DNA from 2 places in the Spirillospora sp. CA-128828 genome. Region 1 is predicted to be linked to the other one. Evidence: riboswitches for the same ligand, from Rfam matches in the RefSeq annotation. Region 1 holds a riboswitch; the other holds the start of a gene.
The links. Region 1 has a riboswitch for glycine ahead of gcvT (glycine cleavage system aminomethyltransferase GcvT). Riboswitches for the same ligand answer to the same signal wherever they lie in the genome.

Region 1 (3,477 bases):
CGGAACGGCTCGCCGGACGGCAGATCCCGGTGCCGGGCGGTCTGAACGTGACGTTCGCGGAGCCGCTCGGTGTCGTGGGCGTGATCGTCCCGTGGAACTTCCCGATGCCGATCATGGGCTGGGGGCTGGCGCCGGCGCTGGCGGCGGGCAACGCCGTCATCGTCAAACCGGCCGAGCTGACACCGCTGACCGCGCGGCGGGTCGGCGAGCTGGCGCTGGAGGCCGGGCTGCCCGAAGGCGTGGTGCAGGTGCTGCCGGGCGCGGGCCCGGTGGCGGGACGGCGGCTGGTGGAGCACCCGGACGTCCGGAAGATCGTGTTCACCGGGTCGACGCGGGTCGGCACGGAGATCATGGCGGCGTGCGCGCCGGGTGTGAAGCGGCTGACGCTGGAGCTCGGCGGCAAGAACGCCAACATCGTGTTCGCCGACGCCGACCTGGAGAAGGCCGCCGCGACCGCGCCCTCCGCGGTGTTCGACAACGCCGGGCAGGACTGCTGCTCGCGCTCCCGGATCCTCGTGGAGCGGCCGGTGTACGACCGGTTCCTCGAACTCCTGGAGCCCGCCGTCCAGGGGGTCGTGGTCGGTGACCCCCGGGATGAGAAGACCGAGGTGGGGCCGCTGATCAGCGCGGCGCACCGGGAGAAGGTCGCCTCGTACGTCCCGGACGACGCGCCTGTGCTGATCCGGGGGTCGGCGCCGGAGGGACCGGGGTTCTGGTTCCCGCCGACCGTACTGGCCGGGCCGTCCTGCACGGCGCTTCCGTCCTGGCAGGACGAGGTCTTCGGGCCGGTCGTCACCGTCGTCCCGTTCGAGGACGAGGCGGACGCGATCCGGCTCGCCAACGACACGCCCTACGGCCTGTCCGGCTCGATCTGGACTCGCGACGTCGGGCGCGCCCTGCGCGCGTCCCGGGCCGTCGAGGCCGGGAACCTGTCGGTGAACTCGCACTCGGCCGTCCGCTACTGGACGCCGTTCGGCGGGTTCAAGCGGTCGGGCCTCGGCCGCGAGCTCGGCCCGGACGCCCTCGACGCGTTCACCGAGACCAAGAACGTCTTCATCTCCACCGAGCAATGACAGGAGTGACATCCATGCAGCGTCTGGAGGGCCGGGTGGCCGTCGTGACCGGCGGCGCGGGCGGCATCGGCCTCGCCACCGTGCGCCGCTTCGCACAGGAGGGCGCCCGGGTCGTCGTCGCCGACGTGGACGAGACCGCCGGCAAGACCGCGGCGGACGAGCTGGACGGCCTTTTCGTCAAGGTGGACGTCACCGTGGAGGACGAGGTCGCGGCGCTCTTCCGGACCGTCCACGACGCCTACGGGCGCATCGACGTGGCGTTCAACAACGCCGGCATCTCCCCACCGGACGACGACTCGATCCTGGAGACGGGCCTGGACGCGTGGAAACGCGTCCAGGAGGTCAACCTCACGAGCGTGTACCTGTGCTGCAAGCACGTCATCCCCTACATGCTCGACCAGGGCAAGGGCTCGATCATCAACACGGCGTCGTTCGTGGCCAAGATGGGCGCGGCGACGTCGCAGATCTCCTACACCGCGTCCAAGGGCGGCGTGCTGGCGATGTCGCGGGAGCTGGGCGTGCAGTTCGCGCGGCAGGGCGTCCGGGTCAACGCGCTGTGCCCCGGCCCGGTCAACACTCCCCTCCTGCGGGAACTGTTCGCCAAGGATCCGGAGCGGGCGGCGCGGCGGCTCGTCCACGTCCCGGTGGGACGGTTCGCCGAGGCGTCCGAGATCGCCGCGGCCGTCGCGTTCCTGGCGTCGGACGACGCGTCCTTCATCACGGCCTCGGAGTTCCTCGTGGACGGCGGCATCTCCGGCGCCTACGTCACCCCGCTGTGAGGTGAGCTGCCACAACCCCGCGGCAACCTGCCATGAGCACAGCAGGGGCCCTTGGGTCTGCGGGGAGAGAAATGCAATAATCGACACCGCCGATGATCCCGTGCGGGAGAGTCCCTGGCAGCCGGCCGGGGACGCCGAAGGAGCAAATCCTCCCCGGAACCTCTCAGGCCCACGGACCGCACGGGCCAGGCGACCTCTGGAAAGCGGGGACCGCGGTCCCCCGCCGAAGGTGAAAGCCCGCCGGGCAGGCGGGTGAAGCTCTCAGGCGCCGATGACAGAGGGGGAGGCACCGAGACGCCCGGTGCGCGAGTGGGACGATGGACCACGCGCGCCCGTGACGAAGGAGCCGAACCCATGTCCGCCGATCCGATCCCCAAGAAGACGCCGCTGCACGACGTCCACCAGGACCTCGGCGCGAATCTCGTCGACTTCGCCGGCTATCTGATGCCGCTGCGCTACGCGAGCGAGACCGCCGAGCACCAGGCCGTCCGCACCGGGGCGGGGCTGTTCGACCTGTCGCACATGGGGGAGATCTTCCTCTCCGGTCCGGGCGCGGGCGCCGCGCTCGACTTCGCGCTGGTCGGGAACCTGTCGCCGATGCCGGTCGGCAAGGCCCGCTACACGATGATCTGCGGGCCGGACGGCGGCGTCCTGGACGACCTGATCGTCTACCGGCTGGCCGACGACACCTGGATGGTCGTCGCGAACGCCGCGAACGCCGCCGTCGTCCGGGAGGCGCTGACCGAGCGGGCCGCGGGCTTCGAGGCCGCCGTGGAGGACCGTTCCGCGTCGTACGCGCTGATCGCCCTGCAGGGCCCGCGTTCGCAGACGATTCTCGAAGGCTTCACCGAGGCGCCGCTCGCCGGCCTCAAGTACTACGCGATCCTCGCCGGGCGGGTCGCGGGCGTCGACGCGCTCGTCGCCCGCACCGGCTACACCGGCGAGGACGGTTTCGAGCTGTTCGTGGACGCGTCCGACGCCGTCGCGCTGTGGAGGGCGCTCGCCGCGGTGGACGGGGTCGTCCCGGCCGGGCTGTCCGCCCGCGACACGCTGCGCCTGGAGGCGGGCATGCCGCTGTACGGGAACGAGCTGACCGCGGAGACCACCCCGTTCGAGGCCGGCCTCGGCCGGGTCGTGAAGCTGGACAAGCCGGGCGACTTCGTCGGAAAGACCGCCCTGGCGGCGCAGGCGCAGACCCCGCCGGGCCGTAGGCTCGTGGGGCTGGTCGCGCGGGGGCGTCGCGCGCCTCGCAAGGGGTACCAGGTCGTCACGTCCGGCGGCACGCCGTGCGGGGTCGTGACGAGCGGCGCCCCGTCGCCCACACTGGGCACGCCGATCGCCATGGCCTACCTCGACAGCGGCGTCGGGGAGACGGGCCTCGCCGTGGACGTCCGCGGCCGGCACGAGCCGGTGGACGTGGTCGAGCTGCCGTTCTACAAGCGTTCCTGAAAGAGAGAAGTGATCGTGAGCGTTCCTGAGGAGCTCCGCTACAGCGAGGAGCACGAGTGGGTGTCGGGCCTCGGCGGCGAGGACGGCATCGTCACGGTCGGCATCACCGCGCACGCCGCCGACGCCCTCGGCGAGATCGTCTACCTCGAGCTGCAGCCCTCCGAGGGCGACGCCGT
Region 2 (3,477 bases), 3.1 Mb from region 1:
CGGACGCCCGCCGCGTCCACGGCGTACGCCATCAGCGACTCGAGCTCCAGGGACCGGCGCAGCGACCGCAGCGTCCGCCCGGTCGTCGCGGCCCGCAGCCGCAGCAGCCGCCACACGCGGTAGAGCAGGCCCGCGGTCTGCTGGTCGCGGTCGAGGACGCGGACCTCCAGGTCCCAGTCGCCGTGCGGGCCGCGCCCCGCCGGGAGCCGCGCGCCGTACCCGTCCGCAGGGCAAGAGGCGAGGACGACGCCGTAGCGGCGGGCCTCCCCGGTGTCGTCCGCCGGGTCGTCGAGTCGCGCCCCTCGTTTCGGGCGCAGCCCGAGCCGTTCCAGCGACGCCACCACGGTCATGCCGGACGGACGGGGGTTCGGCGTCCCGACCGCGTAGAGGGTGCCGTGGCCGATGGCGCGTCCCAGCAGGTAGGTGGCCGCGAGTGCGGCGACGGAGGCGTAGGACGCGGTGAGCCCGGTCAGCGCCGCCAGCCCGATCATGGTCCATGTCGCGGCCTGCCAGCGGGCGCGGCCCGCCATCCCGACCGCGCTGACGAACGCGATCACCGGGGCGATGTCGGTGTGCACCGGCGCCGTCTCCGTGCCGCCCCAGATGAGCGAGTCCAGCACGCCGCCGGGGGCCGCCCGCACCACCAGGTCGTCCAGGCCCACCGTGATCCCGAAAGCGATCACGGCGGCCAGCAGCGCGATCGCGACGCGCGTGCCGTCCTTGTTGAAGAGCCGCTCGATCCCGAACGCGACCGGCACGGCCAGCACCCCGAAGCTGGACACCAGCGTCGCCAGCGTCAGCAGCAGCCGCGGCGCGTGCGCGGTGCCCTCGGCGATGTCGGTCTGCAGGCCGTGCGTGGTCTGCTGCGCGATCGACACCAGCAGCATCACCGCCGCCAGCCCCACCACCGAGGCCGCGAACCTGATCGCGTCGGACGGACGGCGGATCCGGTCCGGCTGCGCGGGCTCGTCCACGGGCACCCCGGCGGTCGCACCCTGCCTCCGGCGCACCGCGCCGTCGTGGGTCTGTGTCACGCCGTACCGCCGCCCCGACCGTCCGTCATCGTGATCAGCGTCCCAGACCGGGCGGCGCGCCGTCGAGCGGGCCGCCGCCCGGCCGGACGTGTGTCCACCCCGGCGGCCCCCCGGTTGCGCCCCCGTGGCCCGGGGCCGTCCCGTCCCAGGTGAGTGAGCACATCGTACTCGCCGGTACGGCGTCGCGGCCGCGGGCCCACCCCTCAGCGGGGGCGGGACGGAGCGGCGGACGCGTCTTTGGGTAGGGTTCGTCCCAGGACATGCCGTCGACCCTGTGCGGGAGAGATCCCACGCCGCCAGCGTGGGGCGCCGAAGGGGCAACCTCCCCGGAACCTCTCAGGCAAAAGGACCGCTCGGGCGAGGCACCTCTGGAAAGCAGGCGTCGATCCCCGCACGCGGGGAAGGGCGGCTCACCGAAGGGGAAACCCCGCCGCGCGGGTGAAGCTCTCAGGTGCCGATGACAGAGGGGGAGACCGGCCGCCGGCCCGCGCCGGCGGTGGCCCTGAGCGACCGCAGCAGCCAGGAGGCTCTCCATGACCGGCCAGTTCTTCGCCCCCGTGGCCTCGCCGCAGCACCCCCGTTCCGCCTTCGCCGACCGGCACGTCGGCCCCTCGGCCGCCGACCAGGCCAGGATGCTCGCCGCCATCGGCTACTCCGGCATCGAGGCGCTGATCGACGACGCGGTCCCCGCCGCGATCCGCACCTCCCGCCCGCTGGACCTGCCGCCCGCGCTGAGCGAGACCGCCGCGCTGGACCGGCTCCGCGAACTGGCGTCCCGCAACACCGTGCTCACCTCCATGATCGGTCTGGGCTACCACGGGACGACCACCCCCGGTGTGATCATGCGGAACGTGCTGGAGAACCCCGGCTGGTACACCGCCTACACGCCCTACCAGCCGGAGATCTCCCAGGGCCGGCTCGAGGCCCTGCTGAACTTCCAGACGGTCGTCGCCGACCTGACCGGGCTGCCCGTCGCCAACGCCTCCATGCTGGACGAGGGCACCGCCGCCGCCGAGGCGATGGCCCTCGCGCACCGCGTCTCCAAGCGCAAGGAGCCGGGGACGTTCCTCGTCGACGGCGACACGCTCCCGCAGACGATCGAGGTCGTCCGGACGCGCGCGATCCCGCTCGGCATCGAGGTGGTCACCGCCGACCTGTCCGCCGGGCTGCCGGACGGCGACTTCTTCGGCGTGCTGCTGCAGTACCCGGGCACGTCCGGCGCCGTCCGCGACCTGGAGCCGGTCATCGCGCAGGCGCACGAGCGCGGCGCCAGGGCGGTCGTCGCCGCCGACCTGCTCGCGCTGACGCTGCTGCGGCCGCCCGGCGAGTCCGGCGCCGACATCGCGGTGGGCTCCGCGCAGCGGTTCGGCGTCCCCTACGGGTTCGGGGGCCCGCACGCCGGCTACATGGCGGTCGGCGAGGGCATCCAGCGGCAGCTTCCCGGCCGGCTCGTCGGCGTGTCCGTCGACGCGGACGGCGCCGCCGCCTACCGGCTCGCGCTGCAGACCCGCGAGCAGCACATCCGCCGGGAGAAGGCCACCAGCAACATCTGCACCGCGCAGGTCCTCCTCGCCGTGATGGCGAGCATGTACGCCGTCTACCACGGCCCCGAAGGGCTGGCCGCGATCGCGCAGCGGGCGCACCGCCGCGCCGCCGAGATCGCGGCCGGGCTGCGCGCCGGGGGCGTGGAGGTCGTCCACGAGGCGTTCTTCGACACCGTCCTCGCCCGCGTGCCCGGCCGCGCCGCCGAGGTCGTCGCGGCGGCCCGCGACCGCGGGATCAACCTGCGCCCCGCCGATGCCGACCACGTCGGGATCGCCTGCGACGAGACGACGCTGCCCGCGCACGTGACGGCCGTGCTGGAGGCGTTCGGCGTCACGGCGTCCGGCGAGGCCGCAGGCGAGGTGGCCGAGGCGTTCCCGGACGCCCTGCGCCGCGAGAGCCCCTACCTGACCCACCCGGTCTTCCACGCGCACCGCTCCGAGACCGCGATGCTGCGCTACCTGCGCAGGCTCCAGGACAAGGACATCGCGCTCGACCGCTCGATGATCCCGCTCGGCTCCTGCACGATGAAGCTGAACGCCACCGCCGAGATGGAGCCGGTCACCTGGCCCGAGTTCGCGGACGTCCACCCGTTCGCGCCGCTCGACCAGGCCGCCGGCTACGTCGAGCTGATCGGTGAGCTGGAGGAGTACCTCGCCGAGATCACCGGGTACGCGAAGGTCTCCGTCCAGCCGAACGCCGGCTCCCAGGGCGAGCTGGCCGGCCTGCTCGCCATCCGCGGCTACCACGCGTCCCGCGGCGAGGAGCACCGCGACGTCTGCCTGATCCCCTCGTCCGCGCACGGCACCAACGCGGCCAGCGCGGTGATGGCGGGCATGCGCGTCGTCGTGGTCAGGTGCGACGAGGGCGGCAACGTCGACCTCGGCGACCTGCACGCCAA

Region 2: linked by a shared signal. The riboswitch ahead of gcvP (aminomethyl-transferring glycine dehydrogenase) and the one ahead of gcvT (glycine cleavage system aminomethyltransferase GcvT) in region 1 are both predicted to bind glycine.

The regions. Positions count from the first base shown of each region.
Region 1 covers NZ_CP191986.1:7,691,503-7,694,979, forward strand. The annotation lists gene ACQPXG_RS36935 (aldehyde dehydrogenase family protein) at 1-1,073, shown strand, start outside; gene ACQPXG_RS36940 (3-oxoacyl-ACP reductase) at 1,088-1,852, shown strand; glycine riboswitch at 1,946-2,041, shown strand; glycine riboswitch at 2,046-2,133, shown strand; gene gcvT (glycine cleavage system aminomethyltransferase GcvT) at 2,207-3,301, shown strand; gene gcvH (glycine cleavage system protein GcvH) at 3,317-3,477, shown strand, end outside.
Region 2 covers NZ_CP191986.1:4,615,665-4,619,141, forward strand. The annotation lists gene ACQPXG_RS22625 (lysylphosphatidylglycerol synthase transmembrane domain-containing protein) at 1-1,034, opposite strand, end outside; glycine riboswitch at 1,302-1,396, shown strand; glycine riboswitch at 1,397-1,508, shown strand; gene gcvP (aminomethyl-transferring glycine dehydrogenase) at 1,568-3,477, shown strand, end outside.